DNA from 4 places in the Nonomuraea marmarensis genome. Region 3 is predicted to be linked to each of the others. Evidence: riboswitches for the same ligand, from Rfam matches in the RefSeq annotation. Region 3 holds a riboswitch; each other region holds the start of a gene.
What was found. A riboswitch is a leader RNA that binds a small molecule or an ion and turns the genes downstream of it on or off. The one in region 3 is predicted to bind cyclic di-AMP.

Region 1 (6,805 bases), on a different contig from region 3:
TCCGAGACCAGGAACGCCCGCGCGATCTCGTCGGTGGTCAGGCCGCCGAGCACGCGCAGCGTCAGCGCCACCCGCGCCTCCACGGACAGCGCGGGATGGCAGGCCGTGAACACCAGCCGCAGCAGGTCGTCCTCGATCTCGTCGACCTCGGGCGGCTCCTCCTCGTTCTCGAGGCGGTGGCCGAGCTCGACAAGGTTGCGTTCGAGGCGTTCGTTCCTGCGGATCAGGTCGATGGCGCGGCGTTTGGACACGGTCATCAGCCAGGCGCCGGGGTTGCGCGGCACACCGGACTCCGGCCACTGCTCCAGGGCGGCCACCAGCGCGTCCTGCGCCAGCTCCTCGGCGAGGCCGACGTCGCGCACCAGCCGGGCCAGCCCGGCGATGAGCCGGGCCGCCTCGATCCGCCATACCGCCTCGATCGCGCGGTGCGTGTCGGAAGCCATCACCGGCCCATGAGACCAGCACAAACCCCCGCCCCGCAACCCACGCCCCCGGTCCGGACGGCCGCCGCCCGTCCGGCCGAACGGGCAGTGCCCGGTCGGATGATGGCCTGACGGCCGGCGGTCACGCGGCCGGAGCCGAGCGGGCGGCGGTCGTAAGGTCAGCCGTTGGGGCGGTCGGCGCCGAGGCGCTCGCGGAGGGCCTCTTCGCGCTCGCGCGCCTCCTGCGGCAGCGACTCGTCCGGTACGTCCGAGGCGTCGAACACCCGCCACACATCCAGCCCGATCCCGTCATGCCCCGGCGGCACCGGGACGCGCAGGGCCCACTCGATGGCCTCCTCCCTGGACTTCACCTGGATCAGCCAGAACCCGGCGATGAGCTCCTTGGCCTCGGCGAACGGCCCGTCGATCACGCTCGCCTTGCCGCCGCTGTAGGCGATCTGGGCCCCGTGCGAGCTCGGGTAGAGCCCTTCGCCGGCCAGCAGCACCCCCGCCTTGGCCAGCGACTCGTTGTAGGCGTGCATGTTGTCGACCAGCTCCTGGCTGGGCAGCACCCCGGCCTCGGTGTCCGCGTTGGCCTTGCCCACGATCATGAACTTCATCGAAGTCGTCTCCCTTTCGTCCGCACCGGCCGCGGCCGGTCTCATCAACGCGTCGAACGACTCCGTGGCGGATCGACACGTCCGCCGGAAATCTATTTCGTGAAGAGCCGGGCGGCACCGGTTGCCGAGAAATCTACAACGTAAAGGCGGTCGCTCAGGAGGGTCATCGAGCCTTCGGCGGGCGGGCCGCGACGGTGACGGCCGCGAGCAGGGCCAAGGCCACCGCCAGCGGCGGCACCGGACCGGCTTTCAGGTACAGCACGGCGCCGGCCAGCGCGCCGGCGAACATCGCGACGACCGACACGGCCCGGCGCCAGGCCGCCCACATCGGCGGATCGGCGGCCAGGCCGGTGAGGATGGTGGTGAGGACGTTGGTGGTGATCATGTCGGGCACTCCCAGCCTGCGCACGGTCGCGTTCTGCACGCCCATGCCGTAGGCGAGCAGGCCGATGAGCGGCGCCTGCGCCATGGCGTCCCGGTGACCGGCCACCTGAGCCACGACGAGGGCGGCGGCGACGAGGAGCGCGTGCGCGGCGGTGAGGGCGACGAACTCCCGCCGCGCGTTCCGCATCCGCCGGGCCAGGCGTCCCGCGCTCCATGCCCCGGCGGTGAAGCCGGCGACGGCCAGCGGCGGGGCCCATACCGACAGCTGGGGCTCTCCGGCCAGGGCGAAGCCGAGGAAGACCACGTTGCCGGTCATGTTGGCGACGAAGACCCGGTTCAGGCCGAGGAAGCTGACGGCGTCGACGAGGCCGGTCACGATGGTCAGCAGGATCAGCAGGGCAGGCAGGACGTCGTGCCGGTTCGCGCCGCGGGGGAACAACGCGTCGGCGACCCACCGCAACGCGCGCCTCACGCGGTACTCGTAACCGTCGCGCCGCACCCGCAAACCATGCCGCCAGACGACGCTGTCTCCGCAAAGCGGGTCAGACCGCCCACCTCAGGGCCCGGGAACGCGGCGAGCGCACGTCCCGTGCGGGACGCGCGCTCGTTCGCGGCTGGAAGGCCAGGAGCCCGTCAGGCTCAGGCGGCGTACTCCGGATAGCCGTAGCCGACGACATCCGACTTCGGACGGACGCGCTCCTCGACCTTGCCGTTGCCGGTGTTGCCCTCGATCGTGGAGATGGTGCCGTTCTGGTTGTCCTTCACCACGAACCCGACGTGCCGGATGTCGGTGAGGTCCTTGCCGCCGTTCCAGGCGAAGAAGACGACGGCGCCGGGCTTGGCGACGGTGCCGAAGCGGTGGGTGCCCTCGAACCACTTGGCGTAGGCGACGGTGTAGGCGTCCGCGCCGATCTGCGAGTGGGCGCCGCTCTGGTTGCCGACCCAGGAGACGAACATCGCGCACCAGGCGCCGTTCAGGTAGTCGGTCCTGGTCCCGCCGTCGCGGGCGACGGTCTCGGCGGCTCGCGGCGAGGCGGCGTACCAGTCCTGGTACTTGGTGCCGCCACCGGCGGCGTTCTCCGAGGTGCCGACCTGGGACTTGGCGACGGCCAGGACCTGGGCGGCGGTGACGTTGACCTTGGCCTGCCCGGACTTGATGTCGTGGTCGGCGACGGCGGCCGGCCGCTGCGCCGTGTCGGCGCTGGCCACGGCAGCCTGGCCGCCGAGGGCCGAGGCGATGACGGTGGCGCCGAGCAGGGCGCGAGCGATGTTGGTCTTCGAGGTACGGCTGAAACAGTGTTTTGCCATCGAGGGGGTTACTCCTTGCTTCCATGCCGCTTACCGGGTTAGCTGACGGGTTCGGACGTGGAAGCTGCCCTACGGCACCGGAGTGCCGATTCACCCCAAGGACCTGGGTCCCCGGTTCCGCCCTGAGGCGGATTCAGCGGTCACAGGACCGTCCTGTGATCGTTCGTACGATGGTTGGACATTGCCCGAAAAATCGGACATCTGCCCTGATATGCCTCATAAGGTAATACATGCGGCAAGTGGATTACAACTGGATAAAGCCCACTTAGCCGAGTTGCGTCCGGGCGTTGGCCAGCAGCCCCATCATCGCGAGGGACTCGTCAAGGGGCATGATCGAGGATTCGGTCCTGCCTTCGGCCGTGGCGGCGCGGACTTCGCGCAACTCTCCGGCGTATCCGTTGTCCGCCGGATCGAGCAGATGCTCCTCCGGCTCCATGGAGGGCCCGGAAAGTAAAATCTGCTGCGGCGCCCAGAACGGCGCCTGGATGTCCGCCCGCATGCCCGTGCCGACAACGGTGGCGTTGTTCGGGTAATTCCCCAGCAACGAGGTCTCCACGAGAGCCCGCCTGCCGCCGGGGTAGAGCAACACCCCGGCCGCCTCCGCGTCCACCCCGTTGGGCGCCAGGGAGCCGGTGACGCGCAGGTCAGCGGGCAGGCCGAGGAGCAGCTGGGCCAGCCCGAACGGGTAGATCCCCAGGTCGAGCAGGGCCCCGCCGCCCAGCTCCGGCGCCCACAGGCGGTGCGCGGGGTCGTAGGGGAGGGTGAAGCCGAAGGACGCCTGCACCGAGCGGAGGTCTCCGAAGCGCGGATCGGCCGCGACGCGCTGGATGAGCGGGTTGAACCGCATCCACATGGCTTCCATCAGGAACACCCGTGCCTCGCGCGCCAGGCGTACCATCTTCTCCGCGTCGGCCACGGTCGCGGCGAGGGGCTTCTCGCACAACACGGCCTTGCCCGCGGCGATCGCCGCCTCGGCCACCTCCAGGTGCTGGGCGTGCGGCGTCGCCACGTAGATCGCGTCCACCGCCGGGTCGGCGCACAGCCGCTCATAGGAGTCGTACGCCGACTCCGCCCCCAGCGCGGCGGCCAGGGACTGCGCCCGGCTCAACACCCTGGACCCGACGGCGGCCACCCGCATCCCCGGCTCGGCCACGATGGCCGCCCCGACCGTACGGGCGATACCGCCCGTTGCCGCAATTCCCCACGCAAAATCCCGCACGGGGGAGGAGCATAGACCTATCAGGTCATGTTGAACGTGTCGGGGTCAGGCCCGATGCGCCGGCCCTTGTTCATCGCGCCGATGGCGGCCATGTCCTCGGCGTCGAGGATGAAGTCGAAAACCTCGATGTTCTCGGCGATCCGCGACGGGGTCACGGACTTGGGGATGACCACGTTGCCGAGCTGCAGGTGCCAGCGGAGCACGATCTGCGCGGGGGTCTTGCCGTACTTGGCCGACAGCACCGCCAGCGCCGGGTCCCCGAGCAGCCCCTTGCCCTGCCCGAGCGGGCTCCACGCCTCGGTGAGGATGCCGTTGGCCTCGTGGAAGGCCCGCAGCTCCCGCTGCTGCAGGTACGGGTGCAGCTCGATCTGGTTGATGGACGGCGTGATGTCGGCCTCGTCCATCAGCCGGGTGAGCGTCGAGACGGTGAAGTTGGACGTGCCAATGGCCTTCGCCCGCCCGTCGCGGTAGATCTTCTCCATCTCCTTCCACGCCTGCACGTACCTGCCCTGCCCGGGCACCGGCCAGTGGATGAGGAACAGGTCGACATAGTCCAGGCCCAGCCTGGCCAGGCATTCGTCGAAGGCCTCCGCCGCGCGGGTGTGGTCGGCGTTCCACAACTTGGTGGTGACGAACACCTTCTGGCGCGGCAGCCCGCTGGCGCGCACGGCCCGCCCCACACCCTCTTCGTTGTCATAGGCGGCGGCGGTGTCGACGTGCCGGTAGCCGGCCTTCAGCGCGGTCGCCACGGCCTGCTCGGCCTCGTCGGCGGGGACCTGCCAGACGCCGAAGCCCAGCTGCGGGATCTGCACGCCGTCGGTGTTGAGCATGAGCGAGTTCATACCCTCCATTGTTCATGTCGAGTTTCTGAGGGCTTAAGGCGGCCGGGCTAGCTTGAAGCGGTCGTGAACGGGCCATCACCCGGCTGGGAGGGCAACGAGTGGTCGAACAGGCGTCGGCCTGGGTGGAGTCCCCGCTCCAGATGCTGTGCGCCGTCGAGGCTCACCATGCCGGGCTGCTCGGTCCCGCGACGGTCGTCGTGCCGCGCGCGGGTCTGCGGGCGCTGAAGGCCACGCGTAAGGAGCTGGGCCGTCTCGGGCTGCCCGACGGCCTGATCATGGCCGAGCCGCGTGAGCGCATGCCCCGGCGCGTGCAGGCCGTCGGCGACGCCTTCTCCGGCAAGGTGCAGCTGCGCTGGCTCGTCTCCAACCCCGGCCGCATCGTCATCGTGGACGACGGGCTGGCCACGATCCGGCTGCTCGAACTGCTGGCCGCGGGGCCGTACAAGCCGCTGCTGCGGGCCCGCGCGGAGCCGACCAGGCTGCGCGCCGCGCTCGGCCTGGCGGCCGCGCTGCGCCTGCGCATGAGCAGGGTCTCCGTCTTCACCGCCCTGGCCGTGGACGACAAGCTCGAAGAATCGGTCCGGCAGGCCGGCATCGATCTCGTACGCCACGACTTCTCCTGGTTGCGGGCCCAGCCGCCGAGCGCCGAGGGACCCGCCGAGCGCACGGTCGTGCTCGGCACCTCGCTCGTCCGCAACGGCCTCGTGCATCGCGACCGCTACTTGCGCTGGCTGACGAACCTGGCCTCGCAGGAGCCGCTCGCCTACTACCCGCACCGCCGCGAGGACCCCGTGGACCTGGCGCTGATCCGGGAGCGCCCCGGCATCACCGTCCACGACGCCGGCGCGCCCGCCGAGCTGACCCTGCGCGGCCTGGACGCGGGCCAGCGGGTTCTCAGCCTCCCCTCCACCGCGATCACCTCGCTGCGGGTGCTGCTCGGCCCGCGCGGTGTCGCCGTCGAGCCCGTGGACGTTCCCGATGACTGGTGGACCAGCAGGGCGGCTCCCGCCCTTCGCTCACATCTGACTGGAGTGTCCGGTTGAAAGTGTTGGCGGTTGCCGACTCCGACTCGTACTTGAAATGGGCGGCCTGCCTGCTCGGTGACCTGCCCGCGGGCTGCGTGACGGAGTTGGTGGTGGTGCGCACGCCGATCGCGCCCTCGCCGGAGCAGATCGCCGCCGCCGTGGGCGGGCGGGAGGCGCCGCCGGTGCTGTCCGCGCGGTCTTTGCGGCGGGTCGCGGAGCGTACGCAGCCCGACGTGATCCTCGTGGCCTGCACGGGTCCGGTGGTGGACGTGCTGGTGGCGGAGGTGTTCGCGGGGCTGCGGCCGCGCCCGGTGTTCGTCAGCGGGCTGCCGGGCATCTCGGTGCCGGCCACGGAGAAGGCGTGGGTGTTCCGCAGCGGCTGCGACCTGTTCGTGGTGCACAGCGAGCGGGAGGTGGCCGAGTTCGGCGAGATCGCCACCCGGCTCGGCGGGGGCGGGGCGGTGGGCCTGGCCAGGCTGCCGTTCCTGCGCCCGCAGGCGATCTCCCATGGCGGGAACCGGGTCGTGTTCGCCACCCAGGCCAAGGTGCCGCGCGAGCGGGAGCAGCGCGAGCGGATCCTGACGTCGCTGGCCGAGCTGGCCGGGCGGCGGCCCGAGCTGGACGTGGTGGTCAAGCTGCGCGCCCTTGAGGACGAGCGGCAGACGCACAACGAGCGCCACCACTACCAGCGGTTGTGGCGGGAGATGGGCCAGCCGGGCCGGCTGGCGTTCGAGGCCGGGTCGATGCACGACCAGCTCGCGCGGGCGGCCGGGTTCGTCACGGTGAGCTCGACGGCGGCGCTGGAGGCCATCGCGATGGGCGTGCCGTCGCTGGTGCTGAGCGACTTCGGCGTGAGCGCCGAGATGATCAACCTGGTGTTCGAGGACAGCGACCTGCTGGGCACGCTCGACGACCTGGCCAAGGGCGACTTCCGCCTGGCCTCGGACCGCTGGTGCGCGGCCAACTACTTCCACCCGGTGGAACG
Region 2 (6,805 bases), on a different contig from region 3:
TCCTCGGGGGTCTCGCCCTGCTCGCGATCGGCCTGACGGGCGTCGCCCTCACCGACGTTCTGGCGCCCTGGCTGGTGGTGATGGGCTTCGGGTTGTCGTTCGTGCTGCCCGCGTTGATGGCGGGCATGGTCAACAGCGCTCCGCCGGGCACGGCGGGCACGGCGGGAGGCGTCCTGAACGCGTTCCGCCAGGTCGGCGCCACCCTCGGCGTGGCGGTCATGGGCGTCATCGGCCGGCCCCTGCTGGCGGCGGCCATCCTGACGGCGGTGACCTGCGCCTGCTACGCGCTGGCCGCCCGCCGCGCCCGCGCCGCCAACCCCGCCATCCCCGCCTGACCCGGAGGCGAGGATGCGGGTATCGTGATCGGCCCGTGCTCCCCGGCCGCGATGACGAGGTGACCATGTATTTCCAGCATTCCGATGCCATCTGGCGGGACTTTCCCGAGCTGGCGCCCGGGTTGATCTTCGCGCCGGGCATCTCCACGGACGTCTCCGTCGACGACCGGCTCGCCCGGTTCGGCGAGATCGCCGCCAAGAGGCTCGCCATCGCATCGGAAGGCGAGCTGCCGGAGATCCAGGCGTGGCGGCGGGCGTTCTCGAAGATGGGCCTCAAGCCGACCCGATATCGGTGCGCCTCGGAGTCGCTGCTGCGCCGCTTCAGGAAAGAGGGATCTCTGCCGCGCCTGCATCCCGTGATCGACCTGTGCAACGCGGTCTCCATCGCGTACGCCATCCCGGTGGCAGTGTTCGACGCCTCCCGGATCTCGGAGTATGTGGAAGTGCGGCATGCGGCGGGCGACGAGACATACCTGACCTTCTCCGGCGAGACGGAGCACCCGCCGGCCGGGGAGGTCATCTTCGCGGACGCCCTCGGGAACGCGCATGCCCGCCGCTGGACCAACCGCCAGAGCGGCTATTCGGCCATCCGCGACACGACCACCGACGTCCTGATCGTCGCGGAGGCGCTGCACGACACGGCGCGGCAGGACATCGAGTCCCTCACGGCCACGCTCTCCGACGAGCTGAGCACCCTCTGGCCCGTCACCCCGAAGTCCGCGATCCTGGCCCCGTCCGCGCCCCGGTTCGAGTTCGCGGGGACGTGAGGCCGTAGGAGATCCCTAGCGGGCGCGCTGAAGATGGTCCCGCAGCACCACAGCCTGGTTGTGCTCGGTGTCCTTGGCCGAGTAGAGCAGCGTCACCGGCCCCTTCTCGGCGGCGGCGAGCAACGGTTCGACCGTCTCGGGGTGCTCGGCGAGCTCGGCCCGATAACGCTCGGCGAACTCGGCGAACCGCTCGGGCCGGTGGCCGAACCACTGGCGCAGCTCCTTCGACGGCGCGACGTCCGGCAGCCATCCGTCGAGCCGCAGGTCGTCCTTGCGCACTCCCCGAGGCCACACACGGTCGACGAGGAACACCGCGCCGCGGGCAGGCGCGTGATCGTAGACACGCTGGATGACGATCGGTCCCATGACCGGTTCCTACCCAACCACCTCGTGGCCCGCCCGGTCAGGCGGACTGGCGGCCCAGGTGGCGCAGCTGGTCAGGGGTCAGTACGGAGACGTCCTGGTCGACGGGGTAGTCGGAGTACTGGTGGATGGTCCAGGACTTCCAGTCGGCGGGCGGGGTCACCATCCCCTTGGCCTTGCCGTAGTGGGCGACCCACAACGGATATTCGGACAGGCCCTTGCCGTAGATGTTGGCGAAGCGCCAGCCGCTGTAGAACATCGGGGTGATCCCGGTCTTGGCCTTCACGTGCGACAGCCACGCCTTTTCCCAGGCGTTGACCTCGGCGACGGACTTGCCGTCGGTCGTCTCCATGTCGAGGACCAGCAGGTCCCCGCTCTTGGCGGGCTGGGCGTTCACCACGGACAGGAAGTGGTCGGCCTCGGCGATGGGGTTGTTGCGGGGGTGGCCGTAGTGGTAGGCCCCGCGTACGATGCCCTTCTTGCCCAGCTCCCGCCAGTGCCTGGCGAAGGCGGCGTCGGTGAAGGTCATGCCCTCGGTGGCCTTGATGATGCCGAACTGGGCCGGGCTGGCGTTCCAGTCGTACAGCGGCTGGTAGTTGGAGACGTCCTGGCCGTAGGTGAGCGGCTCCTGCTCCTGCACGGCCGCGTGCGCCGGGCCATGCTCGGCGGTCGACGCGATCGCCGGGCCGGTCACGCTCGCCAGTGTGGTGGCCCCGGCCAGGAGAGCGCCGGCGGCAGAGAGGCTGAGCCGTTTGGAGAGATCGAGCATGGGGGATTTGACTCCTTGCTTCCATGTCGCCTACCGGGTTAGCTGACGGGTTCGGGCTTGGAAGTGCCCTACGGGCGCAGCCTGGGCTGGCGTCCGATTCACCCCGGGATAAAGGCGGGTCCCCGGCTCCGTGATGTGCGGATTCGGCCTGTCAACGATGCGGCAACGATCCGGCGAGTGCTCGCCAAAACGTGGGCCGTAATGCTGAAAAAGGTATATATGCCCCCATAATCATTGCAAGTGGGGCAAATCCCCTCGCAATGTACGCGTACTCGCGTAAACCCTGAATCGCCGTACCTGTAGGGATTTCAGGGCTTTGGCAAAATCTTCGGCGCGGTACGCGAGCCCGGGACCGGGGGACATTCGTGACCTCTCCGCTCGTGGCGGGAGGTGCCGGTGGGGTTCACGGTGATCGGCTCTCGACCGGCGCTTTCAGTCTTGGTGACTTTCTCGTGGCAACCGAAAGGCCATCGACCGTGCCCTCAACGGGACAGCCGATGGCCTTTTACGGGCTACGGGATCAGATGTCGTAATAGAGCTCGAACTCGTGCGGGTGCGGCCGCAGCCGGATCGGGTCGACCTCGTTCTCCCGCTTGTACGCCACCCACGTCTCGATCAGGTCCGGCGTGAACACGCCGCCCTCGAGCAGGTAGTCGTGGTCCTCCTCCAGCGCCGTGAGCACCTCGGGCAGCGAGCCGGGCACCTGCGGCACCTGGCGGGCCTCCTCCGGCGGCAGCTCGTAGAGGTCCTTGTCGACCGGCTCCGGCGGCTCGATCTTGTTGCGGATGCCGTCGATGCCCGCCATCAGCATCGCCGAGAAGGCGAAGTACGGGTTGCACGACGGGTCCGGCACCCGGAACTCGATGCGCTTGGCCTTCGGGTTGGAGCCCGTGATCGGGATGCGTACGCAGGCCGAGCGGTTGCGCTGGGAGTAGACCAGGTTGACCGGGGCCTCGTAGCCGGGGACCAGGCGGTGGTAGGAGTTGACCGTCGGGTTGGTGAAGGCCAGCAGCGACGGCGCGTGCCTGAGCAGGCCGCCGATGTAGTAGCGGGCCGTGTCGGACAACCCCGCGTAGCCGACCTCGTCGTAGAAGAGCGGCGAGCCGTCCTTCCAGAGCGACTGGTGGCAGTGCATGCCGGAGCCGTTGTCGCCGAAGAGCGGCTTGGGCATGAACGTGACCGTGTGGCCGAATTCGAGCGCGGTGCTCTTGATGATGTACTTGTAGAGCATCAGGTTGTCGGCCGTCTTGAGCAGCGTGCCGAACTTGAAGTCGATCTCCGCCTGACCCGCGGTGCCGACCTCGTGGTGCTGCATCTCGACGTCGATGCCGCACTCGATGAGGTTGCGGACCATCTCCGAGCGCAGGTCGGTGAAGTGGTCCATCGGCGGCACGGGGAAGTAGCCGCCCTTGTAGCGCGGCTTGTAGCCGAGGTTGCCGCCCTCGGTCGCCTTGCCGGTGTTCCAGGCGCCCTCGATGGAGTCGATGTAGTAGTAGCCGGCGTGCTGCTTCGTCTCGAAGCGCACGTCGTCGAAGATATAGAACTCGGCCTCGGGGCCGAAGTAGACCGTGTCGGCGATGCCGGTGCCCCTGAGGTAGTCCTCGGCCTTGCGCGCGACGTTGCGCGGGTCGCGGCTGTAGGCCTCGCCGGTCAGCGGGTCGTGCACGAAGAAGTTCAGATTGAGCGTCTTGTGCTGGCGGAACGGGTCCACCACGGCGCTGGTCGGGTCGGGCAGCAGCAGCATGTCGGACTCGTGGATCGCTTGGAATCCGCGGATCGACGAGCCGTCGAACATGAGTCCGTCTGTGAAGACGCTCGCGCCGAAGTTCTCAACCGGGAAGGTGAAGTGGTGAGTCGTCCCCGGCAGGTCTGTGAACCTGACATCGACGAACTGCACCCCTTCGTCACTGATGAACTTCAGGACGTCGTCGGCGGAGTTGAACACTCTCGAACCTCCCTGGGACTGGCCATCATGCCGACGTTAGGCCGTGGCCGTTTCCGAATGGTGTCTCGTTTGTTTCACACATGTTACGTAGGTCAGGTGCCCTGCGACGCCTCGCAGCCGTCGTCGCTGCTCGGCTCGTCGTCCAGAACGTAGGGATCTGAGGGTGGTCCGGTGGCACCCACCTTGTCCTCAGGCGAATCCTCGTAGTAGGGGTGAATGAACCCGTCCTCCACGTCGCAGCGGGCGGGCGTCGCGCTCGCACCCCACCCGTCCACCCAGACGACGAGCCGGCCGGACTCGCGGTACAACTGCACGCTTCCGGTGGGATGGGTGACGAGCCTGACGGTGGTGGCGGGCTGGCCGGGGCGGTGCACCGCGTAGACGACCAGGTGGTTCAGCTTCACCTCGACCCCGCGCAGGCCGTCTTCCCGGAACGTGCCCAGCGTGGCCTGTCCTCTCACCTTGATGACCTCGGTGGTGAGCTCGGCCGTCTTCGGGGCGAAGCTGTTCACCATGGGCCGGTTGGGCTCCTTCGAGTCGTCCAGGTCATCGCGGAACCAGTCGCGTTGCTCGCGGTCCAGCAACTTGGCGAAGGCGTCCGGATCTCCGCCCAGCAGCGTCTTCTTGTCGAGGTAGGCGGCGGCCAGCAGCTCGCGCGTCCGCTCCAGCCCCTTGGCCACGTCCTTCTTCGACAACCCGCCCAGCGCCTTCGCCTCCGGCAGCACGAACCCGTCGATCCCGTCGGCGTAGTCCTCGGCCGGGGACCCGGCGAACGGGCTCACCACCTCCGCCGGCGCCGCGACCACCGGTGTGGTCTCCTCGGCCATAGCAACCACCGGCGTGGTCTCTTCGGGCACCGCGCCCGAGGGGGCGAGCAGGTCGGGCCGGAACATGACCACCACGCCCGCGGCGGCGATCAGCGCCGTGATCGTGGCCATCGCGAGCCAGGCCCGCCCGACCCGCCGCGGCGGTCCTGTCTCGGGCCTGGCCGCCGTGGATAAGCGGGCGTCCGACCGGTCTGTACGCCGCTCTCTGGCCCCTCTTTTCGCGTCGGCCCGCATCCTGCGCTGTTCCTCGGCGTCGATCTGTGAGACCAGCGCGTTGAAGCGCTCGTCAAGGTCATCCCCGTGTGGCATGGCGTACATCATGACCGTCTCTTGACGCGGTTGGGTCACAATCCGGACCGGCCCACCGGGCGGCTACCGTGGAGGGCATGAGCGGCAACGGACCTCGGTGGACGCAGACGTGGCTGGGCGGGCTCCGGTCCGCCGGGGTCGATCTCGGATACCCGGGAGAGCGCCTGGGCCTGCCCGAGGGCGGCCGCGGGTCGATCGCCGGGTGGGGGCGCAGGATCGGCGCGCTGGTCATCGACTGGATGATCTGCACGTGGGCCATCGTGCAGCTGCTGCTCAGGATGAACCCGGCCGAGTCGCCGTGGGCACCCGTCGTGGTCTTCGCCCTGCAGTACCTGATCCTGGTGGGGTTCATGGGGCAGACGTTCGGGCATCGGCTGGCGGGGATCAGGGTCACCGCGATGGACGGCGGCAACCCGCGGTTGCTGCCCGTGCTGGTGCGCACCGTGCTGCTGTGCCTGGCCGTGCCCGCGCTGATCTGGGACCGCGACCACCGAGGGGTGCACGACCGCGTGTCCAACACGATGGTCGTCCGCATGTGACCTGCGGGAGCGGCGCTGACGACCTCGGCTCGTACGGCGTGGTGAAAATGCTCGACGAGGCGAGATGGGAGCCCAGGAAGGTCTTCCACGCCCTGGCGGCTAGATATTCGCGCAGCTGAGGATGGCCGTGCCGGGAAGGTGGCGGCCGCGTAGCGGGCTCCAGCCGCCCCACACCCGCTCGTGTCCCTCGGGCCACTCCGGCTCCAGCAGCCCGGTGATCGTCAGCCCGGAGGCGACCACCAGGTTCACCCAGTCGCCCATCGTGCGGTGGTGCTCGACGTACGTGGGGGTGCCGTACTCGTCCCGCTCCACGTAGGGGGAGCGGTCGAAGTAGGAGCGGTCCGACGTCAGCCCGCGCGGCCCCGGATCGTCGGGAAAGGCCCAACGGACGGGATGGCTCACCGAGAACACGAACCGGCCGCCCGGCCTGAGCACCCTGCGTACCTCGCGGAAGACCGCGAGGGGGTCGGCCACGAACGGCAGCGCGCCGAACGCCGAGCAGGCCAGGTCGAAGCCCGCAGTGGCGAACGGCAGCGCCTCGGCGTCGGCCTGCACCACGGGGACGTGCAGCCCGGTGTCGAGGTCGATGCGCTGCGAGTGGCGTAGCTGGCGGTGGGAGAGGTCGAACGCCGCCACCTCGGCCCCCTGCGTCACCAGCCACCGCGCGCACTGCGCGGCGCCGCAGCCGAGCTCCAGCACGCGCCGCCCGCGCACCTCGCCGAGGAGGTGCGCGTCGGCCTCGTCCACGCCCTCAGGGCACCACACGAACCCGCTGTCACGCAGGAACTCGCCGTGCTCGACCTGGTAGTCGTCGGCGTTGCCGTCCCACCAGCCACGGTTGGCCCTGGACGAAACTTGCACTAGCGCATCTTGGGGCCGCGCGGGATGCGGGTGCCCTTGGGCATCGGGCCCTTGGGCATCGGCATGTTCTTCGGCAGGGAGCGCAGCCGG
Region 3 (6,805 bases):
CCTGACGGAGGAGCAGCTCACGGCCGTGCTGGACCGCGCGCTGAACCCCCCGACGTTCCCCCGGCTATGAGAGCGCGACCTGCTCCGCCAGCCCCAGCGGCAGCCCGCCGGAGCCCGCGATCCGGTCGTGGAACTCCTTCAAGGACCCCCGGAACGACTCACGGATGCGCCCGATCTCGATCGCGCCCGTCAGGTAGGAGGGCGCCTGCGTGGGCCAGGCGCAGTAGCGGTTCACCTCACCCTGCGCCGTGCCGGGCGACAACGACGCCTTCGTGGCCATGAACGTCTCCGCCTGCTCGATCGACATGTCCTCGCAGTGCAGCGCCGTGTCCACCACGATCCTGGCGGCGCGGAAGATCCGGCAGTCCAGGTGGGCCAGCTCGGTGGCCGGCGTGTCGAAGTAGCCCTGCTCGTGCAGCAGCTTCTCGACGTAGAGGGCCCAGCCCTCGGTGAAGTACGAGGTCCTGAAGACCTTCCTGACGGTACGGGGGTTGCCCGCCATGTACGACAGATGCCAGTGATGCCCCGGGTATGCCTCGTGCACGGAGATCGACGGCATCTGGGCCCGCGAATTCGTGCGCAGGCGCTGGCGTACCTGCTCGGGGGTGAAGTCGTCAGGCGTGTAGGGGACGAAGAAGACGCCCGTGCGCGAGGCGCTCAAAGGCGGCGGCGAGAGGTAGTGGGCGACGGACAACACCGGCCGGCTGTACTCGGCCGACGGCAGCACCAGGCACTCCTCGCCGTCCGCGAACGTCACCAGGTCCCGCTCGCGCACGAACTCCCGTGCCCGCTGGGTCTCCGCCTCGTACTCGGCCCGCATGTCGGCCAAGGTCGGCGGATGGTCGTCCATGAGGACCTCCATCGCCGCCCGCCAGTCCGCGCCGCCGTTGACCTGGACCGCCACCTCACGCATGCGCGCGTCCAGCTCCGCCCAGGCGACCTTGCCCTTCTCGTGCAGCTCGGCGGCGCCGTACCCGAGCAGCTCGCGCTCGCGCAGGAGGGTGGAGTAGAGCCGCTCCCCCATCCGCCAGGTGCCGCCGCACTCGAAGCCCTCCAGGAACGTGACGAGCTCGTCGAACGCCCGCGCGGCCGGCTCGGCGGCCTCGGCCAGCTTGGCGCGCAGGCCGGGGTCGTCGACCATGGACGGGATCGTGCGGGTGAGGAAGTTGCGGCCGGTGCGCGCCTGGCCGAGCCCGCGCTTGATCAGCAGCGGCGCCGCCAGGTCGGGGTCCAGGTTCGCCCGGCAGGCGGCCAGCACCCCGGGCACCTCGGCCAGCCGGGAGATCGCGGCCGCCACCAACTCGGGCTCCGGCTTGAGCCGGCGCTGGAACGGCGTGTACATCGCGGTGAAGATCGTCTGGAGGTAGGGCGCCGGGTCGCGGCGCCACTCGGGCCAGGACGCCAGCGCGATCGAGCCCCTCAGCTGCGAGAGGACAAGATCTCTGTCGATCGCGTCCTCGAAAGACGTGGCCTCGGTCGCCGACAGTCGTTCGAGCCAGCGGACCTGCTCGCGCTCGCGGGCGGTCCAGGCAGTGGCGGTGAAGTCGCCGAGTGTGTGATCGTAACCGTCTGCCCCCAATATGCTGGCGAAGACGGGGCGGCCGGAAAAGTACCACTTGAGAAACTCGTCCACCGATGCACCTTATCCTGAGCAAATGCCCCTTCAGATCACCGGCGCGCTAGGCGACCCTGACCTGATCCGCCTCCCCTGGGAGGTCCCCCTGCAAGACTGGCCGCAGCATCACCTGGTCGATCTGCCGCGCGGCATCTCGCGGCACGTCGTGCGGTTCGCGCGGCTGTCCGGCAAGGTGTACGCGATCAAGGAGATCAGCGAGCGCTACGCCAAGCGGGAGTACCAGTTGTTGTGGGACCTCGCCCGGATCGACGCGCCCTCCGTGCAGCCCGTGGCGTACGTCACCGGCCGCGACAACGACCTGGACGCGGCACTGATCACCAGGCACCTGCAGTTCTCCCTCCCCTACCGCGCGGTCATGTCGGGCACGCTCCGGCCCGACACGCTCACCCGGCTGCTCGACGCGCTGGCCGTGCTGCTGGTGCGGCTGCACCTGAACGGCTTCTACTGGGGCGACTGCTCGTTGTCCAACACGTTGTTCCGAAGGGACGCGGGGGCGTTCGCGGCCTACCTGGTGGACGCCGAGACCGGCGAGATGCACCCGATGATCAGCGAGGGCCAGCGGCTCGGCGACATCGACGTCGCGCACACGAACATCTTCGGCGAGATGCTCGACCTGGAGGCCGGCGGGTTGCTACACCCGTCGATCGACCCCATGGACACCGCCGAGGACGTCGTCACCCGCTACCACCGCCTGTGGGACGAGATCACCCAGAGCGAGATCATCGAGGAGGTGGACTGGCACCGGGTGGAGCAGCGGATCAGGCGGCTCAACCTGCTGGGCTTCGACGTGGCCGAGATGATGGTGCGGCGCAAGGTCGGCACCGGGCGGCTGATCGTCCGCCCGAAGGTCGTGGACGCCGGGCACCACCAGCGGCGGCTGCTCAGGCTGACCGGGCTCGACGTGGAGGAGAACCAGGCGCGGCGGCTGCTGAACGACCTCGACGGGTTCCGGGTGGCCAAGGGGCTGCGGCACGAGGACGAGGCCATCGTGGCGCACCGGTGGCTGGCGGAGGTGTTCCAGCCGACGGTCGAGGCCATCCCCGCAGAGCTGCGCGGCAAGCTGGAGCCCGCGCAGCTCTTCCACGAGATCCTCGACCACCGCTGGTACCTGTCTGAGGAGGCCGGCGCCGACGTGGGCCTGACCACGGCGGTGAAGTCGTACGTGGACAACGTGCTGGTCCACAAGCCCGACGAGCAGGCGTTGCTGCCCGACGAAGCCGCAGAGTAGGCACTCAGGCGGTGGTCAGCTTGGTGATCTCAGCCACGATCTGGGGCCACAGCGGCTGCGGCAGATCGTGCCCCATGCCCGGATACGTCACCAGCCGGGCGCCGGGGATGGCCGCCGCCGTGGCCCGGCCGCCCACGATCGGAACGAGCTGGTCGGCCTCTCCGTGCATGACGAGAGTGGGCACGCTCACCCCGGCCAGCGACTCCGTACGGTCGCCGGAGGCCATGATGGCGGCCAGTTGCCGGGCCGTGCCCGCGGGGTCGAAGCACCGGTCGTAGGCCAGCCCCGCCATCGCCATCACCTTCTCCCGGTCCAGCTCGTAGCCGGGCGAGCCGATGGTCGACCAGGTCGTCACCGCCTGCGCCCGCACGGATTCGCGGTCGGCGGGGGGCCGGGCCATCAGCACGGCGAGCGCGGCCTCGGACGGCGGGGCGATCGACGGGCCGGGCGTGGACATGATGGAGGTCAGGGTCAGCAGTCGTCCGGGATGCCGGATGGCCAGCGTCTGGGCGATCATTCCGCCCATCGAGGCGCCGACCACGTGGGCGGCGGGCCAGCCGAGGGCGTCCATGAGCCCGGCGACGTCGTCGGCCAGGTCGTCCAGCAGGTACGCCGACGGCGCCCCCTGCTCCGGAACGCCGTGGTCGTGGAAGTGGGTGGACAGGCCGGTGTCGCGGTTGTCGAACCGTACGACGTGGTGTCCCTGCTCCGCCAGGAGCTCGCAGAGCCCTTCGTCCCAGTGGATGAGCTGGGCGCCGAGCCCCATGATGAGGAGCAGCGGCCGTGCTGCGGGCGAGCCGAAGCTCTCGTAGGCGATTTCGATGCCGTTCGCGGCTACGCGGGTGGTCACGAGGACCAGAATGTCATTCTGGTCCTGCTCTCGTAAAGGCGCCGGGATGCCGGTCCTACTCGGACCACGCGCCGGTGGAGAAGGGGACCGGATAGTTCTTCTTGCCCGGGCCGTCGCCCCACTTGGTGATGACGTAGTCGATGTCGATGTGGCCCTGCCCGCCGACGCCGTCGACGCCCAGCGTGTCGGAGTTGAACGAGCCACCGGTCAGCTCGGCGAACGTCTTGGCGTCGAGGTCCAGCATGACGCCGCGGCTGGAGGGCTCACCAGGCCCGCGATCTCCTACGAAGAAGGGCAGCTTCTTGCCCTTGTAGATCACGTACCCCTCGGTCAGCAGCGGCCAGCTCGGGCTGGCGGCCAGCCCCTTCTGCATGGGCTTGCCGCTGGCCGGCAGTCCCGTGTCACCGGCGCGACCGGAGGAGTCGTCCCAGAAGTAGGACGCCGTGGTCGAGCCCTTGAGCAGCACCTTGTCGTCGGTGCCGGAGTCGGCGCGGGCCGCGGCGCAACAGGTGACGGTCAGCACGCAGGTGGTGGAGGCGGTGAGCAGAGCGAGGGAACGCAGAGCGAGGGAACGCAGGCCAGAGCAAGCAGACATGGAGCATCGAATCCTTCGCGCAGGGGATGGGGGATTGCGCTCGCCTGGCGGAATGCCTGGCCGGACACGAGGCCCGATGCCGGCTACGCGGAGCGCACAGGGGGGAACCTAGGGAAGGGGGCCGCTCAGTGAACGGCCGGCACTACGTCTCCTGGGGGTACGCCGCTGCTGTCCATGGGGCACGTCCTCTCCCTCACGCCTACCGGGTTAGCTGACGGGTTCGGGCGTGGAGATGCCCTACCGACACGCGGTCGGATTCACCCCACAATCAGGTGGGTCCCCGGTTCCCGACTGCTCGGGATTCGGCGCCAGCGGCGGTCCCTCTTTGGTAAGGGCCAGGTCACCGGCTGGTAATGGGCAAAAACATAGCACCGATTCGGACAAACGCCAATGATTCACCATGAACCGGGCAAAGATCTACCTTTGGTCGGGAATGAGAAAGGGGGCACGGCATGCCGTACCCCCTGCGGACCCGAGCCTCAGCCGCCGCTCTTGCGCCTGAACGATCTTTTACTCGCAGCCGGACCGTGCGCCCCGTGGATCTTCGATGGGTCGCCGCCCCTGCCACCCGCGCCCGAGTCGGCATGCTGGTTACGCTTTCGCTCCAGCGCCTCACGGAACTTGCGCTTCATTTCGTCCTCGGGAGTTTCGTCGGTTTCCGGCTCCGGTGTTTCCGCCATGAGAGGACCTCCGTGGTGTTGGGGACAATCACAGCTTCGCACGCCACCGCTTATGACGCGAAACCGACCTCGACCTTGTTCTCCGGTACGGCCGGCGCATCCAGCCTCTTGGCCGGCATCGCTACCAGCGCCACCAGGGCGACCAGCGCCCCCACCACCCCGATCGACGGGATGACGAGGGCCGCCGCGGAGGCATGCGCCGCGGCCACGCCGTGCACGAGGGCGTTGGCGGTGACCGTGGAGGTGTAGAGCGTGCCGCCCACGGCCAGCGCCACGGAGCCGCCGATCTGGCGGAAGAAGGTCAGGTTGGCCGAGGCGGTGCCGATGTACTGCGGCTCGACGGACTGCTGCGCGGCCATGGTCAGCCCGGACAACATCGGCCCCATCCCCAGCCCTATCAGCGACATCCATCCCGCCAGCGCCACGGCACCGGTCTGCAGGGTCAGGTTCAGGCACAGGAGGGTGCCCGCGACGAGGAGGAACGGGGCGGCGACGAGCCACGGCTTGTAGACCCTGGTCCTGGACGTGAGCACGCCCATGAGAACGCTGCCCACGACCATCGCCAGCGTCATCGGGTAGATCCGCAGCCCCGACTCGGTGGCGCTGACGCCGAGGGCCTCCTGGAAGTAACGCGGCAGGAACACGACTCCGGCGTACATGCAGAAGGCGGTGAAGAAGGAGGTCAAGTTCACCAGCGTGTACGTGCGGTTCCCGAACAGGTGCATGGGCATGATCGGACTGGCCGCCCGCCGCTCCACCAGCACGAACACCGCCAGCAACGCCAGCGCGAGCACGATCGGCCCGGCCACGGCCGCGTCGGTCCACGCGTTCCCGTCGAGCCCCTTCTCCGTCAGCCCCAGCAACAACGCGGTGATGGCCACGGTGAACACGGCGATGCCCGCGTAGTCCGGCCGGCCGCCGCCGACGCCTGGCCGGTTCGGCAAGCGCAGCACCACGATCGCGATCAGGACCAGGCCGAGCGGCACGTTCACGTAGAAGGCCCAGCGCCAGGTCGCGTGGTCGGTGAACAGCCCGCCGAGGAACGGCCCCGCCAGGTACGTCAGCCCCATCACGCCGCCGAGCGCGCCCTGGACGCGGGCTCCGTTCGTACTCGGCGGGAACAGCTCCATCACCAGCGCGATCGACAGCGGCAGCAGCGCGCCCGCGCCGAGCCCCTGGAGCGCGCGGAAGGCGATGAGCTGCACCATGTCCTGGGCCACCCCGCACAACGCCGAGCCCGCCACGAACACCACCATCCCGACCAGCAACAACGGCTTCCTGCCGTGCTGGTCGGACAACCTGCCGTAGAGGGGGACCGTCACCGTGGAGGTGAGCAGGTAGGCGGTCACCACCCAGACGTAAAGGGACGAGCCGCCCAGCTCGCTCGTGATGCGTGGCAGCGCCGTGCCGACGATCGTCTGGTCGAGCAGCGCCAGGAACATCCCGCCGAGCGCGGCGAGCAACACCAGTCCCTTGCCCTTGGGATTCATGTCAGTAGTCACAGGTAAATGTTTATATGTAAGCTCTGACATGTCAAATCTTCGATATGCTGGCAGGCATGTCCCTACGGATCGCGCTGCTCGGGCTGTTGTCGGGTGTGGGCCCGGCCAGCGGCTATGACCTGGCCAAGAAGTTCGAGCACTCGCTCAACCACGTCTGGCAGGCCGGGCACACGCAGATCTATCCGGAGCTGGTGAAGATGGCCTCCGACGGGTTGGTGGCGGTGGAGTCGGAGGGCGCCAGGGGGCGCAAGATCTACACGATCACGCCGGAGGGCACGCGCGAGTTGCACGAGTGGATGGTGGATCACGCGCCG
Region 4 (6,805 bases), on a different contig from region 3:
GACCACCGGCACGGACAACACCACGGAAGTGATCAGGCGGTTGCGCAGCGGCTGAAGTTCGTCCCCCGGCTCTTCCTCGCCTGCCTCAGCCTTGGGCGGAGCGGGCAGCGCCGCGGTGTAGCCGGCCTTTTCCACTTCGGCGATGAGCTGCTCAGGTGCGACGCCTTCGCCGAAGGTGACCTTCGCCTTCTCCGTGGCGTAGTTGACCGTCGCGGTCACGCCGTCCATCTTGTTGAGCTTGCGCTCGATGCGGTTGGCGCACGAGGCGCAGGTCATGCCGCCGATCGAGAGCTCGACCGCGTTCTGCCGGTCATCGATGACAGAAGACATCACCGTTCTCCTTTCTCTCGCTCAGTGGCCGTGATCGTCGCCATGCCCGCTGGGCGTGGCCGTCGGAGTCGTGGTCGTGGTCGTAAGGGGCGTGGCCGTGGGAGTCGTGGTCGTAACGGGCGCCGCCGTCTTATCCGCGCCGAGGGTGAAGTCGGCCGTACGGACCTTGTCCCCGTGCTGGAAGTCCAGGAACAGGCGGTAGTCGCCGCCGCTGGGCACCTCGGCGTAGAAGACGATCTCGGGCCCGGCCTGGGTCTTGCCGTCGCCCGGCGCGCCGTCCGGGTGGACGTGCAGGTAGGCCAGGTCCCTGGCGCGCAGGACCACCAGGTGCCCGTAAGCACCCAGGTAGGGCTGCAGGTCGGTGACCGGCTCGCCGTCCTTGCTCACCTTCAGGGTGAGCTTACTCGCCTGCCCCGGTGTCAGGTCGCCGTCGAGGGTGACGGTGTATCCGTCGACCGTCGCGGTACGGCCGGCCAGCGGCAACGCCTTGGGCTCATACTCGCCCGCCACAGACAGGTCCGTGCCCAGCGTCAGCGCCTCGCCGCCGGTGGGCGCGAAGTCGGCGAAGGCCCGGTACGTCCCCGCCTCCGGCAACGTCAGCTCGACCGACCAGACGCCCTCAGGCGTCATCTCCGGATGCACGTGCTGGAAACTGCTCAGATCACGGGAGACGACGATGAAATGCAGCTTCTTGTCGTGCTCGACCTGGTAATCGGTGACCGGCTTGCCGTCCGGACCCGTCACGGTGAAGCGGAAATCGGTGGGCTCACCCGGCTTGATCGCCCCGGTCAGCGAGGTGAGGGTGTAACCGTTCTCGGACACCTGGAGCCCCCCAGGTGTATCGCTCCTCACCTGCTGGGCGGCGTGCTCACTGTGTTCACCGGACTCCTCAGAGGATGGCGCCGCCATCGCCGCATGCTCCGCCGCGGGCGCCGCCATGGCGGCGTGCTCGTCGGCCGGAGCCGCTCCGACCGGCCCGACCACCTTGCCCGCACCCAGGGCGCCGCCGAAGACGACGACCAGCCCCAGGATGTAGGAACCGAGCTTGGCTGCGGTGTTCATGACTGATTCGCCACTTCGTATCCGGCCTCCTCGACCGCGGCAACGATCTTCGCCGCGTCAACGGAACCGTCGCCGTCCACCCTCAGCAGCCCGCTGGCCAGGTCGACCTCCACGCTCGTGACGCCAGCCACCTCGCCGACCTCTTCCTTGACCGAACTGACGCAATGGCCGCAGGTCATGCCCTTGACGATGTAGGTGGCGGTACTCATATCGATCTCTCCTTCAACCCTGGTCAGGAACGGACAAGCCGGGCAATGGCATCAGAGGCTTCCCTGACCTTCACGTCAGCCTCGGGACCACCCTTCAACGTGGCCTCAGCGACACAGTGAGCCAGATGCTCCTCCAGCAACGAGAGAGCGAACGACCGCAGCGCGCTGGTGGCCGCCGACACCTGAGTCAGGATGTCGATGCAGTATTTGTCGTCTTCGACCATCCGCTGCAGACCACGCACCTGCCCCTCGACCCGGCGCAGCCGCACCGCGTGATCCTGCTTGCTACCGCTATATCCGACCATGCCAGCCTCCCATCGAGCCTCTCACCTACTACAACACTATACCCCCCTACGGTATTTCCCAGGCAAGAGTGCAGTCCATCGCGCTGATGCTCAGCGCCTGTTCGATCCGGTCGAGCGCCCCCCCGGAAGGACCCGGGGGTACTGGCCCGTTCTTCAGATCGTGGCCGGACCCCGCCACTGAACGTGACCGTTCACCGATGTTTACCTCTTACGAGGATCCGGACGGTGTGCGACGACGAGGACGGTGCGGATGCGCACCAGTTCGGCCACGGCCTGCTGGAACGCCCTCCCAACCGGAGAGTTGTATCCCTCGAGCTGCGGATGCGGCTGCTTCCAGCCGTAGGGCGACCGTTCTTGACTGGAAATCTATCCACTTGTAGCCTGCTTGTCAGGTATTTACCCTTATGGGGTGTTTGTAGGTATACGTCCGACTCGTCAGCTCGTTACCAGACCATCGCAAGACCATCACAGAACCGCCCTGTGACCGCTGAATCCGCCACACGCGGAACCGGGGACCCACGTCCCAATTGGGGTGAATCGGCACGCCGTGCCGTAGGGCAGCTTCCACGCCCGAACCCGTCAGCTAACCCGGTAAGCGGTATGGAAGCAAGGAGAACCCCTTCACGATGGCCAAGCACCGTACCCTCCGTGTTCCAAAGATCAACACCTCCTTCGTCGGCGAGACCCGCCCCCTGCGCAAGGTCGCGGCGACCGTATCGCTGGCCCTGGCCGCCGCCCTGGCGGGCGCCGGTCTCGCCGGTCCCGCACAGGCGGATGGCTTCATCGAGGGGCGAGACATGTCCCACTACGAATCCAGCTACGACTGGGCCGGGAGCGGCGCCCAGTTCGGCATCGTCAAGGCGACCGAAGGCACCGACATCATCGACAGTTCGTTCGCGCGTCACTGGGCGGAGATCGGCAAACTTCCCATGGTGCGCGGTGCGTACCACTTCGGGCGCCCCTCCAACGACCCCGTCGCAGAGGCCGACTTCTTCCTCTCCGTGGTGAACAAGCAGCCCGCCAAGGCAGGGGACCTGCTGGTCCTCGACCTGGAAACGACCGACGGTCAGTCCCCGGCGCGAGTGAACGCCTGGGCCAAGACATGGCTGCAACGGGTGAAGTCCAAGACCGGCGTCACACCACTCTTCTATGCCAATTCCAATTTCGCCGAGAAGTACGGCCAGGGATTGGGCGAGTACCCACTGTGGGTGGCCAACTACAACGAGGCCAAGGGCACGGTCACCCCGCCGTCGCCCTGGAAGAAGTGGATCATCCACCAGTACACCGACGACCCGGTGGACCAGAACGTCTCCTCCCTGCACCAGGACCAGCTCCGCGCCCTCGGCCGGAGATAATCCGATCGCTCCCAGCGAACCCTGAACGGCTGGAGCGAGCCTCCACCGCCGCTACGGCCCTGGATCTGCTCGACACCCTGCGCCATGAGCTCGACATCTCAATCCTGCTCATCACCCACGACGTGACCTTGGTCGCCGACCACGCCGACCAGATGCTCGTCATGTCAGCAGGCCGGATCGTGGAGACCGGAAACCCCGCAAGGTACGCATGGCGCCACGGCACCCCACGACCATCGACCTTCTCGCTGCCAGCGTCATCGAGACCGTGACGGCGTCGAGACCGACGCAGCCGACCACGTAGATCCATGGGCTTGTGGCACTCGAGTCGGGCGGCGTGTCGGTACTCGTCGATCAGCTCACCGAGGCTCGTTCGCCTTCCACGGTGTCGATGAAGGCGCTGAGGCCCTTTCTCCGGTGGCCGCCCGGGCCAGCGCCATAGTCCTCAGGGAAGGGGGCGCGGCGGCCCAACTCGCCGCCGAGCCGGACGTAGCAGGCCAGGGTTCGAGTTCTACGACGGCACACGGATCGCGGCCACAGGCGTGGCCTGAGTCTGCCGTTATGTCCGTAAGAGGATCGATGGCCGGTCATATCTGATCGATTAGAACAGGCAGCTGAAGAGTGCCTAACCTGGGGAGATGGCATTCATCCCGCACCGCACGCCAGCTGCGGCGGCACTCGTTCTGCTCAGCGTGACCGGCGTCGCTATGGTGACGGCTGCGGCGTCCCCTCCGGCGCCCTCTCCCTCGGGCACATCACAGAAATTCACCGCCATAGTGACACCAGTGTCCCCGGACCAGCTGCGCTATTCCTGGCGCCGTGGATGCCCGGTGCAACCCGACGATCTCAGAATGATCAGCATGACCTACTGGGGTTTCGATGGCAGGCCCCACACAGGCAAGCTGGTGGTCAACGAATCAGTGACCAACCAGGTCGTCTCGGTCTTCAAGATGCTGTACGGTCATCGCTTCCCCATTCGGCAGATGCAGCCGGTGGACGTCTACAAGGGCAGCGACGACGCCTCCATGACGGCGGACAACACCTCGGCCTTCAACTGCCGGCACGTCAAGACCACCGGCACTTGGTCGCAACACGCCTACGGCCTGGCGATCGACGTCAATCCCCGAGAGAATCCCTACATCCACCCCTATCCAGGCGGCACCATCGATCCCACGAACGCGAAGGGCTATGTTCAGCGGCCTCTGAACCGGCCAGGAGTCATCAACCCCGCTGACGACGTCGTTCGCGCGTTCAAGAAGATCGGCTGGGGCTGGGGCGGATCCTGGTCTGGCGAGAAGGACTACCAGCACTTCTCCCAGAACGGACGATGACGTCTGCGCCGCGACCGCTGCCGGAGAGCGCGGGGACGCCGCCCGAGCACACCTCTCGCCTGGCTAGCCTGACCTGCATGAACAGCACCAATCAGAGAGCGCCTGCGGACCCGAGAATGGCTTCCGTCCGCGTGAGTGCCGCTCTGCTTGCACTCGTCATGATTTTCAGCGGGTTCTTCGGTGCCCGTGCCGTGTCCGCGTCTGCGGCCGCTCTGCCACCCCCGTCGCCGGGACGGCAGCTCATCACCGTGACGGCCGACTCATACCAGAAGACCACTGCCACACTGGTGGCCTACACCGCAGAGGGCAGCCGCTGGGTGAAGACGTATGGGCCGTGGACAGCGAACGTCGGCAAGAGCGGCATCGCCCCGCCGAGCCAGAAGCGGGAAGGCGACGGGCGCACCCCGTCCGGCACGTACGGGTTCGACTTCATGTTCGGGATCAAGCCCGACCCCGGTGTGAAGTTCCCATACCGGCAGGCGTTCTCCTACGACAAGTGGAATGACGACTCCACCAGTCCCCTCTACAACGAGTGGGTGGACGCCCGCCACGCCGATCCGGGGGTCGCTCCCGAGAACATGGTGACTCCCCCGGCTTACGACTACGGCGCCGTGATCGCCTATAACACCAAAAACCGTACCCCCTACCTGGGTAGCGCGATCTTCCTTCACATCAGTAGCGGCGCGCCCACCACGGGCTGCGTCAGTCTGCCGGTCGACGAACTGCTGCAGGTGCTGCGCTGGATGGATCCAAAGCACTCCCCACAGATAGATATCAGAGTCGCATGACGCAGGAGCGAGGGGATCGGTCCCTGCCCTCTTCACGATCTCCCACACCGTCGAGTACGCAATCTTGTGACCCAGCCGGGCCAGCTCACCCTGAATCCGGCGGTGCCCCCACCCCGAAGCCTGCCGGGCCATCCGAAGTGACGCGTCTGGCTGCTTAGGATCTGGGCGGTGTATCTAGATCGTCGCCACGTGATATTGGAGTCGAAGCCCGGGACCAGCAGTTCAGTGCCGCAAGGATTCAGTGACCTCTGGTCGAAGAACCGTGAACGACAAAACGCTACGCATGAACAGATGATGACGTGTGGGAGCCGATAAATCATCCGGGCAGGTCAAGCCGCATGCCGATACTCTTCAGAACGCCGCCAAGCCTCGCATATCTCCTCTTCTGCGGCCAGTAGCTGCCTGGAGAGTTCTCCTAACGTCGCCGAGACGGTGCAGCCCGGGCTCCACACCGCCACGGCGGCCAGGTCGGCGGCGAAGGAGGTGTAGCGGTGAAACGCGTCCTGACGCCGGATCATGGCCACTTGCCCGGTCGGCAGGCGCAGCACCTCCTCGGCACGCGGTGGCTTCGTGGAGCGGCGATAGCGGGTCACCTCATCGGAGGTCGTCTCAGCGATCACCTGGCCGGCCGTCACCAAGAGCTGGAGCAGTTCCCGCCGCGTGGTCGGTGCGGGCACACCTACCTGGACGGCGATTTCCGACAGATCATCGGAAAGGCTGGCGCTCCAGTCACCTGAACTGCTGGACCACGGGTGGTAGGCGGCGGCGATCTGTTCCTCGGTGGCTTCACCCGGGGCGGCTGCCACCCGGACGGCGTGCAGCATCTCTGTCAATTGGTTATCGTTGCCCGGAAATGGTTTTCGGGCTTCCATAAATACCGTGCAATGCTCGCCCGGAACATCGGTGGAGCTACTGTCAGGCCATCTTAAGGCGATGCGGGCGACGGTCATATAGGACTTTTAATTCCTATATCTGTACAAACCTCCAACGTGAGGAAATCAAGAGCAGCAGGGGCGGACCGCTCCCGTTCTCCCGAACGCGCCGACGATCGAGGCGCTACAGCTGTCAGTTAGAGGGAGTGTTCCTTCTTGGAGGCCAAACGCGCCGCGTTGAGTGGCTGGGCCCATCAGCACGGCGACGTTCCCGAGCAGTTGCAGGCCGCTCTGAAGCGCGAGGCCTTCCGGCGCGACCGCCAGGCGAGCAGGCGCTACCGGCTCAAGGGCCTCGGCCGCGGCCTTCCACGACTGGGGGGCGGGGTCCATGCCGACTTCCACGAGTTCATCACCATCGAGCGCACCACAGGCGATCTCACAATGATCGTGGCCGCCGACGAATTGATCAGCACCTGGGTGATACGGAGGATCTGCTGACCCGCCGATCTCAATCGCGTCTGAAGAAGCAGGGGCGTGACATGAGGTCGCCGCGCTG

Region 1: linked by a shared signal. The riboswitch ahead of ACFLIM_RS23370 (CHAP domain-containing protein) and the one ahead of ACFLIM_RS24355 (hypothetical protein) in region 3 are both predicted to bind cyclic di-AMP.
Region 2: linked by a shared signal. The riboswitch ahead of ACFLIM_RS00590 (glycoside hydrolase family 25 protein) and the one ahead of ACFLIM_RS24355 (hypothetical protein) in region 3 are both predicted to bind cyclic di-AMP.
Region 4: linked by a shared signal. The riboswitch ahead of ACFLIM_RS45730 (glycoside hydrolase family 25 protein) and the one ahead of ACFLIM_RS24355 (hypothetical protein) in region 3 are both predicted to bind cyclic di-AMP.

The regions. Positions count from the first base shown of each region.
Region 1 is NZ_JBICRM010000014.1:34,900-41,704, forward strand. Features, by position in the region: gene ACFLIM_RS23355 (RNA polymerase sigma factor) at 1-443, opposite strand, end outside; gene ACFLIM_RS23360 (YciI family protein) at 602-1,042, opposite strand; gene ACFLIM_RS23365 (YoaK family protein) at 1,206-1,925, opposite strand; gene ACFLIM_RS23370 (CHAP domain-containing protein) at 2,066-2,734, opposite strand; cyclic di-AMP (ydaO/yuaA leader) riboswitch at 2,747-2,883, opposite strand; gene ACFLIM_RS23375 (Gfo/Idh/MocA family protein) at 3,000-3,953, opposite strand; gene ACFLIM_RS23380 (aldo/keto reductase) at 3,974-4,795, opposite strand; gene ACFLIM_RS23385 (hypothetical protein) at 4,894-5,838, shown strand; gene ACFLIM_RS23390 (DUF6716 putative glycosyltransferase) at 5,841-6,805, shown strand, end outside.
Region 2 is NZ_JBICRM010000001.1:108,902-115,706, forward strand. Features, by position in the region: gene ACFLIM_RS00575 (MFS transporter) at 1-335, shown strand, start outside; gene ACFLIM_RS00580 (B3/B4 domain-containing protein) at 371-1,102, shown strand; gene ACFLIM_RS00585 (DUF488 domain-containing protein) at 1,118-1,468, opposite strand; gene ACFLIM_RS00590 (glycoside hydrolase family 25 protein) at 1,506-2,234, opposite strand; cyclic di-AMP (ydaO/yuaA leader) riboswitch at 2,247-2,393, opposite strand; gene glnA (type I glutamate--ammonia ligase) at 2,755-4,179, opposite strand; gene ACFLIM_RS00600 (hypothetical protein) at 4,272-5,315, opposite strand; gene ACFLIM_RS00605 (RDD family protein) at 5,393-5,854, shown strand; gene ACFLIM_RS00610 (class I SAM-dependent methyltransferase) at 5,954-6,715, opposite strand; gene ACFLIM_RS00615 (DUF4191 domain-containing protein) at 6,715-6,805, opposite strand, start outside.
Region 3 is NZ_JBICRM010000015.1:20,359-27,163, reverse strand. Features, by position in the region: gene ACFLIM_RS24375 (class II aldolase/adducin family protein) at 1-70, shown strand, start outside; gene ACFLIM_RS24370 (DUF885 domain-containing protein) at 65-1,633, opposite strand; gene ACFLIM_RS24365 (DUF4032 domain-containing protein) at 1,656-2,864, shown strand; gene ACFLIM_RS24360 (alpha/beta fold hydrolase) at 2,869-3,714, opposite strand; gene ACFLIM_RS24355 (hypothetical protein) at 3,770-4,309, opposite strand; cyclic di-AMP (ydaO/yuaA leader) riboswitch at 4,491-4,627, opposite strand; gene ACFLIM_RS24350 (DUF5302 domain-containing protein) at 4,789-4,941, opposite strand; gene ACFLIM_RS24345 (MDR family MFS transporter) at 5,040-6,491, opposite strand; gene ACFLIM_RS24340 (PadR family transcriptional regulator) at 6,548-6,805, shown strand, end outside.
Region 4 is NZ_JBICRM010000050.1:935-7,739, forward strand. Features, by position in the region: partial or broken gene ACFLIM_RS45710 (heavy metal translocating P-type ATPase) at 1-330, opposite strand, end outside; gene ACFLIM_RS45715 (hypothetical protein) at 352-1,392, opposite strand; gene ACFLIM_RS45720 (heavy-metal-associated domain-containing protein) at 1,389-1,601, opposite strand; gene ACFLIM_RS45725 (metal-sensitive transcriptional regulator) at 1,625-1,906, opposite strand; cyclic di-AMP (ydaO/yuaA leader) riboswitch at 2,382-2,519, shown strand; gene ACFLIM_RS45730 (glycoside hydrolase family 25 protein) at 2,533-3,261, shown strand; gene ACFLIM_RS45735 (M15 family metallopeptidase) at 3,897-4,589, shown strand; gene ACFLIM_RS45740 (L,D-transpeptidase family protein) at 4,667-5,377, shown strand; gene ACFLIM_RS45745 (DUF6042 family protein) at 5,707-6,327, opposite strand; gene ACFLIM_RS45750 (hypothetical protein) at 6,466-6,747, shown strand.